Regions from separate parts of the Enterobacter oligotrophicus genome, predicted to be linked through region 2. Evidence: predicted binding sites of a transcription regulator. Region 2 holds the regulator's gene; each other region holds the start of a gene.
What was found. The regulator Fur, encoded in region 2, represses iron uptake genes when iron is present. The targets are predictions, from matches to a motif close to ATAATAATGAGAACNACTATCAA.

Region 1 (2,204 bases), 360 kb from region 2:
GTTGACCGTAATGGTCATCGGCTCACACTGCTTATCATTAACGGTGACTTTAACCTGCGGAATATCCGCAGCCTGCGCAGCGAATGCAGACGCAATCAGCGCCGCCACACCAGCCTGTAACGCACTACGACGAAATTGAATTGCCATGACCCTTCCCTTTTTAAAGTATGTTGTAACTACAATGAGCACTTCAGGGCGCAGTACGCGACGGCTGCGTGCTGGGGCGCGAGGGCATGAAGAACAGCACCAGCGCCGGAATGAGATAGATGAAATAGATCGCCACTTCGCTGACGCTCGGCGTTTCCTGATAACCGAAGATACCTTCGAGCAGGGTGCCGGTCAGAGAATGGGTGGTGATGACGTTGCTGAGGTCAAACGCCACGTCCTGGAAGTGATTCCACAGTCCCGCTTCGTGGAAGGCGCGGATTGCCCCTGCCGCCAGCCCCGCCGCCACCAGCAGAATAAACAGACTGGTCCATTTAAAGAATGCGCCCAGGTTAAGGCGAATGCCGCCCCAGTAGAGCAGGAAGCCCAGCACCACGGCGGTTGCCAGCCCCAGCATTGCACCAACAGGTGGCCAGATACCGACATCCTGTTGAAACGCTGCCAGCAGGAAAAACACCGACTCCAGCCCCTCGCGCGCCACAGCGAAAAAGACCATCATGATCAGCGCCCAGCCGTGGTTATTGCCCTTTTGCAGAGCGTTATCCACCGCCTGCTCCAGTTGCACTTTTACATTGCGGGAGACTTTACGCATCCAGAACACCATCCAGGTGAGGATCACCACCGCAATCACCGCGACAATACCTTCAAACAGCTCTTGTTCTTTCTGCGGGAATTCACCGGTCGTTTCGTTGATCAAAATCCCCAGGCCCAGACAGAGCCCCGCGGCGAGAAACACGCCCACCCACATCACACCAATCCAGCGTCCGCGCTGGGTTCGCTTCAGGTAACTGGCGATAAGGCTGACAATCAAGGCCGCTTCGAGGCCTTCACGTAACATAATGAGAAATGGAACAAACATGCCGACACCTTAAATGTTTATCGCGGTCAACTGATGCAAAGAAAAGTAAATTCTTTTGATAGTGATTATCATTACGGCAACAAGAAAAACAAGCGAAATGTGTGGTGTTTTGATGACGAGATGTAAACGCATCGCGGGATAATAATCGCATAAGTTATCGTTAAGTTTATAAGTTATAACGAAAATGCCCATTTACGGTTAACCTTCGCTATGGCTAAATATGCGCCTCATTAATCTGCAGATCATCAATCATGTATAACATTGTCCATTTCCTGCTGGCGCTGGCGATTATCCTTGCGCTCGCCTGGCTGGTGAGTTTCGATCGCCGAAAAATCCGCATTCGTTTTGTTTTACAACTCATTGCCATTGAAATAGCGCTGGCATTCTTTTTCCTGCATGCAGAAAGCGGCCTGTTCATTATTAAGTATGTGTCCGGCTTCTTTGAGTCTCTGCTTAAATTCGCCGCCGAAGGGACCAATTTTGTCTTTGGCGGAATGGGTGAAAAAGGTCTGGCGTTCATTTTCCTTGGCGTGCTCTGCCCAATTATTTTTATTTCCGCGCTGATTGGTATTCTTCAGCACTGGCGAATTCTGCCGGTCTTTATTCGGGTTATCGGTACGCTGCTGTCGAAGCTGAACGGCATGGGTAAGCTGGAGTCTTTTAATGCGGTGAGTTCGCTAATCCTCGGTCAGTCGGAAAACTTCATTGCTTACAAAAGTGTACTGGGCGATCTCTCGTCTCGCCGCCTGTTCACAATGGCCGCTACGGCGATGTCGACCGTTTCTCTGTCGATTGTCGGTGCTTATATGACCATGCTCGACGCTAAATTTGTCGTCGCGGCACTTATTCTGAACATGTTCAGCACCTTTATTATTCTCTCCGTTATCAACCCGGCGCGCCCGGAAGCGGAGCCGGATATCAAACTGGAAAAACTGCATGAATCCCGGAGCTTCTTTGAAATGCTGGGCGAATATATTCTGGCCGGTTTTAAAGTGGCGATGATTATTCTGGCGATGCTGATTGGCTTTATTGCCCTTATCAGCGCCGTTAATGCCCTGTTCTCCAGCGTATTTGGCATGAGCTTCCAGCAGATCCTGGGCTATGTGTTTTATCCGCTGGCATGGCTGGTGGGTATTCCGCTGAGTGATGCCTTAAACGCAGGCAGTATTATGGCGACGAA
Region 2 (2,204 bases):
CCAAGACGAATCCGCTTTCGCGCGATGAACAGCTGCGTATTAATAAACGCAATCAGCTTAAACGCGATAAAAATCGTGGGCTTAAGCGTGTCGAACTGAAGCTCAACGCCGATGCCGTCGATGCGCTTAATGCGCTGGCGAACGCCCGTGACATCAGCCGCAGCGAGCTGATTGAAGAGATGTTAATTGCTCAACTTGAGATGATGCACAGCAAGGCATAAGTCTGAAAATCCCCTTTATCACCCTTTTCATGTAGCACAGAGTGCAGTCCTGCGCGATAGCTGTTTCCGCAGGGTTGCCAGTTCTGCTATTATTGCCCTTATCCGTGGACAAATTGCGCCACCATACCATTAAGTTTCAAGAGGTTATTTTACTCATGGCAATTATCGGCATTTTCTTCGGCAGTGATACCGGCAATACCGAAAATATCGCAAAAAACATTCAAAAACAGCTCGGTAAAGACGTTGCCGATGTGCATGACATCGCCAAGAGCAGCAAAGAAGATCTCGAGGGCTATGACATCCTGCTGCTGGGTATCCCGACCTGGTATTACGGTGAAGCGCAGTGTGACTGGGACGATTTCTTCCCAACCCTGGAAGAAGTGGATTTCAACGGCAAACTGGTTGCCCTGTTCGGCTGTGGCGATCAGGAAGACTACGCTGAGTATTTCTGTGACGCGCTGGGCACTATCCGCGACATCATTGAACCACGCGGTGCGGCTATTGTGGGTCACTGGCCAACGGCAGGCTATCACTTTGAAGCCTCTAAAGGCCTGGCAGACGACGATCACTTCGTTGGCCTGGCTATTGACGAGGACCGCCAGCCAGAACTGACGGCTGAGCGTGTTGAGAAATGGGTTAAGCAGGTCCGCGAAGAACTGAATCTGGACGACATTCTTAACGCCTGATTTCTCTGCGGCGCGACTCCGGTTGCGCCCGTTTCCAGGTAAAACCGATTAAATTAATTGCTACAAACTTTTAACTTTTTCGCTCAGACCTGTACAATATCCCCCGGTAAAAAGTGGGTGCCATCGAACAAGTTTGTTGGTGATACCACGTTTTTATAAGCATACTTTGCTTGAGACTTGCAGTTTTCATTTAGCCATGGCAGTTCTATAATGAGACGCATCATCCCAAGTGCATTTTCTGTCACTTCTTCTTTAGAAGTGAATCGTTTAGCAACAGGACAGATTCCGCATGACTGACAACAATACCGCATTAAAGAAGGCTGGCCTGAAAGTTACGCTTCCTCGGTTAAAAATCCTTGAAGTGCTTCAGGGGCCAGACAATCACCATGTCAGTGCGGAAGACCTTTACAAGCGTCTTATCGACATGGGTGAAGAGATTGGGCTGGCAACCGTTTATCGCGTGCTGAACCAGTTCGATGACGCGGGCATTGTCACCCGTCATAATTTCGAAGGCGGTAAATCTGTTTTCGAACTGACCCAGCAGCACCACCACGATCACCTGATCTGCCTCGATTGCGGCAAGGTCATTGAATTTAGCGATGATTCTATCGAAGCGCGCCAGCGTGAAATTGCCGCTCGTCATGGCATTCGCCTGACCAACCACAGCCTGTACCTGTATGGTCACTGTGCAGAAGGCGATTGCCGCGAAGATGAACATGCGCACGATGCGAAATAAAGTAGTGTTTATACTCTGAGCCAGCCGAAAGGTTGGCTTTTTTTTGCCTGTTTTATGGCAATAAAAAGCCCGGTGGCGCTGCGCTTACCGGGCCTACGGGCTGTGACACCTTTGCAGGTCCCGTAAGCGCAGCGCCACCGGGCGTAAAAACGGCTTATTAGTTGTTGTTGCTGCGGATCTCCTGCCAGATTTTATCGCAACGCTTCGCCACTTCCTGATCGTTACCCGTTTTACGTGCCTGAATACAGGCCTGGTAATCCATCACGCGAATGTTTTCCTGCGTCGCAAACTGTTCATGCGCTTTCTCTTTCTTAAGCACATTCAGCACGCTCTGGCAGGCTTCGATTTTATCCGGCGATCCCTCAGCGGTATTGATACAGGCGCTATACGCTTCTTTAAGACGCGAATCCTCTTTCGGTGCCTGAGGCTGAGCGCATGCCGCCAGCCCTGATGCCAGCAACGCGACGACGATAATTTTTTTCATCATGTTCAGTCTCCATCCCGGCGGGACTCAGCCCGCCGGAGCGTTCATCAGAAGATAGTGAATGGCGCGATAACCAT
Region 3 (2,204 bases), 440 kb from region 2:
AGTGCGCTCCGGGATACCGACCGATGTCACGCGGCATCATGACGTGACGCAACAGTCGATGTAAGACACAACGAAAAACGCCCTGCTCATGCAGGGCGTTTTTTTAGCAGTGGCAAAAATGAGGGTTTATGCCGGCTTATTTGTAGATAACTGCAGTACCGTGCAGAGTGTTCGGACCGGTCACAGAGGTGATACGGAAGGATTTTGCACCCATCGCGTCAGCTTTTTGTGCCAGTTGATCTTCCAGAGAACCCAGGTTAGTCCCCGCGCTTGCGGAGATGGTGCCGACTTTATGCTGGTCAGCCGGAGTTGATTGCACTTCAACAGCAGCAAAACTTGCGAAAGAGAGTGAACTCAGTACAGCGGCAGCGATCAGGGTTTTTACGTTTTTCATGATTTTTACCTTTAGGCAGATGAATTTTAGGTCGCTAGTTATTTACTTAACGATCGATAGGTAAATGATAGATGTGATCTGCATCACACGTCAATATCTTTTTATAACGACCGTTAAATTAATTTTAATTTCGTTTATTTTCATACCCATATGATTAATTTATTTTTAAGCAATGAGCGCTGGTCGCGGCTGTGGATTATTTTTATAATGATCATTCAACAAACCAACAGAGGACCAACGGCAAATGACAACCGATGTCACGAGTTGCGCGAAGAAAAGCCGTGGCCGACCAAAAGTGTTCGACAGGGATGCGGCGCTCGATAAGGCCATGACACTCTTCTGGCAACATGGGTATGAAGCGACTTCACTTTCCGATCTGGTGGAGGCTACCGGTGCCAAAGCACCGACGCTGTACGCGGAATTCACCAATAAAGAAGGGCTTTTCAGAGCCGTGCTGGACAGATACATCACCCGTTTCGCGGCCAAACACGAAGCCCAGCTGTTCTGTGAAGAGAAAACGGTTGAACAGGCGCTACGGGACTACTTCACGGCTGTCGCAACCTGTTTTACCAGCAAAGACACACCGGCGGGCTGCTTTATGATCAACACCTCCGCCACCCTCGCGGCCTCGTCTAAAGAGATCGCTAATACGGTGAAATCGCGTCACGCTATGCAGGAGGAGACGCTGAGCACGTTTCTGGCCCAGCGCCAGCAGCGTGGTGAAATACCGGCGCAGTGTCGTCCACAGGAGCTGGCGCAATACCTGAGCTGTATTTTACAGGGCATGTCGATCAGCGCCCGTGAAGGAGCGAGCCTGGAGAAACTGCAGGGTATTACGCAGACGACCCTGCGTCTGTGGCCCGAACTGCTTAAATTCTGATCGTCCGGGCGGTTCGCCGCCCTTCCTCACTGCTCCCCCACCTCTCTTTTCATCATTACCCTTTTATTTTCTCAGGTTGATAATGATTTTTATTATCGGCAGTATTCGCATTTGCATTTTTTTATTTGTTAGACAATGACCTGCCAATAAAAGAGCGAATGCTCAATAAGGAATGATGATGAAGAAAAACCTCTGGGTGCTCAACCCAATATTGCTGTCTATCGCAATGCCGCTGTATGCCGAACAAACCAATGAAGAGAGCCTGGTCGTCAGCGCCAACCGTAGCCACCGCACGGTGGCCGAAATGGCACAGACCACCTGGATAATAGAAGGCCAGGAGATTGAACAGCAGGTTCAGGGCGGCAAAGAGTTTAAGGATATTCTCGGGCAGTTGATCCCAGGGATGGATGTCAGCAGCCAGGGGCGTACCAATTACGGGATGAATATGCGCGGTCGCGCCATCGTGGTGCTGGTGGATGGTGTACGCCTGAACTCGTCGCGCACCGACAGCCGTCAGCTCGATTCTATTGACCCCTTTAACGTCGATCACATCGAAGTCATCTCCGGCTCAACTGCACTTTATGGTGGTGGCAGTACGGGTGGCCTGATCAATATCGTGACTAAAAAAGGTCAACCGGAGACGGAAGTCGATCTGGAACTGGGCAGCAAAACGGGGTTCAACAATAGCAACGACCACGACGAACGTGTGGCGACCGCCGTCAGCGGAGGGAACGACCACGCATCCGGTCGTCTTTCCATTGCATATCAGCGTTTTGGCGGCTGGTATGACGGGAACGGCGATGCCCTTACCTTTGATAACACTCAGACAGGGTTACAGCACTCTGACCGTCTCGACGTGATGGGAACCGGCACCATTGAGATTAACGAGACGCGGCAGTTGCAGGTGGTGACCCAGTACTATAAAAGCCA
Region 4 (2,204 bases), 1.7 Mb from region 2:
AGCCGTTAATGCGTTGCTGGCCACATCGCAAATCGCGGCGATAGACTGATAACGCGCATCCGCAATGTGCAAAGCAGGGTCACTCAGTTCGTCGCTCAGGCGCGCCAGCGATACGTCCAGTTTGTCTGCCGCATCGCCTGCATACGCACGGCTGTAGATGTCACCTTCCAGCATCTGCAGGCCGAGCCACTGACGCTGTCGGGCAGGCATGGTGTTATCCATCTCCTGCGCCAGCAGGTTGGCTTCGCGAAGCAGCGGTTGCGCGTAGTGCACTAGCTCAACATCGGTGTTGCCCGCGTGTCGGTCAACCGCCAGCTTCAGGGCATCAATACCGCGAGCGCGGGTGGAGACCAGCGGAACCACCGGACAGCCCAGACGTGAAGAAAGGGCATCGATATCAATGCGCAGCTTTTGCTTTTCCGCAATGTCGAGCATGTTGAGTGCCACGATGCAGGGAATACCCAGTTCCAGCAGTTGCAGCGTGAGATAAAGGTTGCGCTCCAGGTTGGAGGCATCGACCACGTTAATTAATAAATCCGCATCGCCGCTCAAAATATAGTGGCAGGCAATCTGCTCATCGAGGGACGTTTGAGATGAAATAGTGGTTAACGAATAGGTGCCAGGCAGATCAACCAGGGTAACCTGATTGTCTGTTGTCATGAACTGACCTTCTTTGCGCTCAACCGTTACGCCTGCCCAGTTTCCCACACGCTGGCGTGCGCCAGTTAACTGGTTAAATAAAGTTGTCTTGCCGGAATTAGGATTGCCAATTAAGCCAATAGTTAATTTTTTCATTGTATTAGACCCACTGAAACCGCTGGCTTGTTATCGGGATACGTTTTCGACTTCTAATAATGCGAGATCTTTCTTACGCAGTACCAGATTCACTCGTCGGGTTTCGATATGAACAGGATCGCCCAACGGTGCAACGCGTACAACCTGGAATGACGAGCCGGGTAGCATGCCCAGTGACAGCAGCTTCTGCCGATAGGCCGGGCTAATCTCACGGGTAAAACCGATAATTTTCCATGCACTGTCTGGAGTGAATTGCATAGCGCCTACTTTACGAGAGGTTAAATAATCTACACTGCGATGATAATGAGAATAGTTTTTATCAGCAATAATAAAAATGTGACGGAATGTTGTTAATGGTATTAATTTACGGCCAGTTTGACCTTGCTCAATATTTATTGAATTTGATGGCGGGAAGACAGGGGGATTTATTTGTTAATGAAGTGATAATTGATGGTTTAAATATGGATATGCAATCGGTTTCATATTTATTAATTAATGAGTGAGTACATCTTTATTTATTTAAATGCCCGGCAAACGTAGTGTCACCGGGCATTAACCGTATTACCGTTTTTTACCCATTGCCGCTGCCAGCGCATCCATCATCGCGCTGTTGCCCGCAGGCTGAGCGTCGCGACCGCGCGGTTTGGCGGCTTTCGCAGCCGGACGTTGCGGCTCGCGGTTGCCACCACGACGCGCGTTGGTCTCGCCTGGCTGCTCGTCCAGACGCATGGTCAGGGCGATACGCTTACGCTGCAGATCAACCTCCAGCACTTTCACCTTCACGATGTCGCCCGCTTTGACCACGGTGTGCGGATCTTCAACGAACTTGTCGGCGAGGGAAGAGATGTGGACCAGACCATCCTGATGCACGCCGATATCCACAAACGCGCCGAAGTTGGTGACGTTCGTGACTGCGCCTTCCAGCACCATACCTGGCAGCAGGTCGTTCATGGTTTCGACGCCGTCTGCAAAGGTCGCGGTTTTAAACTCAGGGCGCGGGTCACGGCCTGGTTTTTCCAGCTCTTTGATGATGTCGGTGACCGTCGGCACGCCGAACTGCTCGTCGGTGAAATCTGAGGCTTTCAGGTTGCGCAGCGCGTTGCTGTCGCCCATTAGCGCTTTCAGCGCCTGCTGGGTTGCCGCCAGAATGCGTTCCACGACAGGGTACGCTTCCGGGTGAACGGTAGAGGCATCCAGCGGGTTATCGCCGTGGTTGATACGCAGGAAGCCCGCGCACTGCTCAAAGGCTTTCGGCCCCAGTCGGCTCACCTTCAGCAACTGCTGACGGTTCTGGAACTGACCGTTCTCATCACGCCAGGCGACGATATTCTGCGCCATCATGCGGGTTAAGCCCGCCACGCGGGTCAGCAGGGGAACGGAGGCCGTGTTCAGGTCAACGCCGACGGCGT

Region 1: a site for Fur is predicted at 1,080-1,102, ahead of efeU (iron uptake transporter permease EfeU). Genes of this name have one in related genera too.
Region 3: a site for Fur is predicted at 1,351-1,373, ahead of EoCCA6_RS20540 (TonB-dependent siderophore receptor). Genes of this name have one in related genera too.
Region 4: a site for Fur is predicted at 1,093-1,115, ahead of feoA (ferrous iron transporter A). Genes of this name have one in related genera too.

The regions. Positions count from the first base shown of each region.
Region 1 is NZ_AP019007.1:4,207,518-4,209,721, reverse strand. It holds gene efeO (iron uptake system protein EfeO) at 1-147, opposite strand, end outside; gene efeU (iron uptake transporter permease EfeU) at 191-1,024, opposite strand; gene EoCCA6_RS20080 (NupC/NupG family nucleoside CNT transporter) at 1,276-2,204, shown strand, end outside.
Region 2 is NZ_AP019007.1:3,849,001-3,851,204, reverse strand. It holds gene ybfE (LexA regulated protein) at 1-221, shown strand, start outside; gene fldA (flavodoxin FldA) at 377-907, shown strand; gene fur (ferric iron uptake transcriptional regulator) at 1,197-1,643, shown strand; gene chiQ (ChiQ/YbfN family lipoprotein) at 1,801-2,127, opposite strand; gene chiP (chitoporin ChiP) at 2,175-2,204, opposite strand, start outside.
Region 3 is NZ_AP019007.1:4,287,915-4,290,118, reverse strand. It holds gene ldtC (L,D-transpeptidase LdtC) at 1-64, shown strand, start outside; gene bhsA (multiple stress resistance protein BhsA) at 137-394, opposite strand; gene comR (TetR family copper-responsive transcriptional repressor ComR) at 639-1,274, shown strand; gene EoCCA6_RS20540 (TonB-dependent siderophore receptor) at 1,453-2,204, shown strand, end outside.
Region 4 is NZ_AP019007.1:2,102,161-2,104,364, reverse strand. It holds gene feoB (Fe(2+) transporter permease subunit FeoB) at 1-795, opposite strand, end outside; gene feoA (ferrous iron transporter A) at 826-1,053, opposite strand; gene EoCCA6_RS10190 (Tex family protein) at 1,357-2,204, opposite strand, start outside.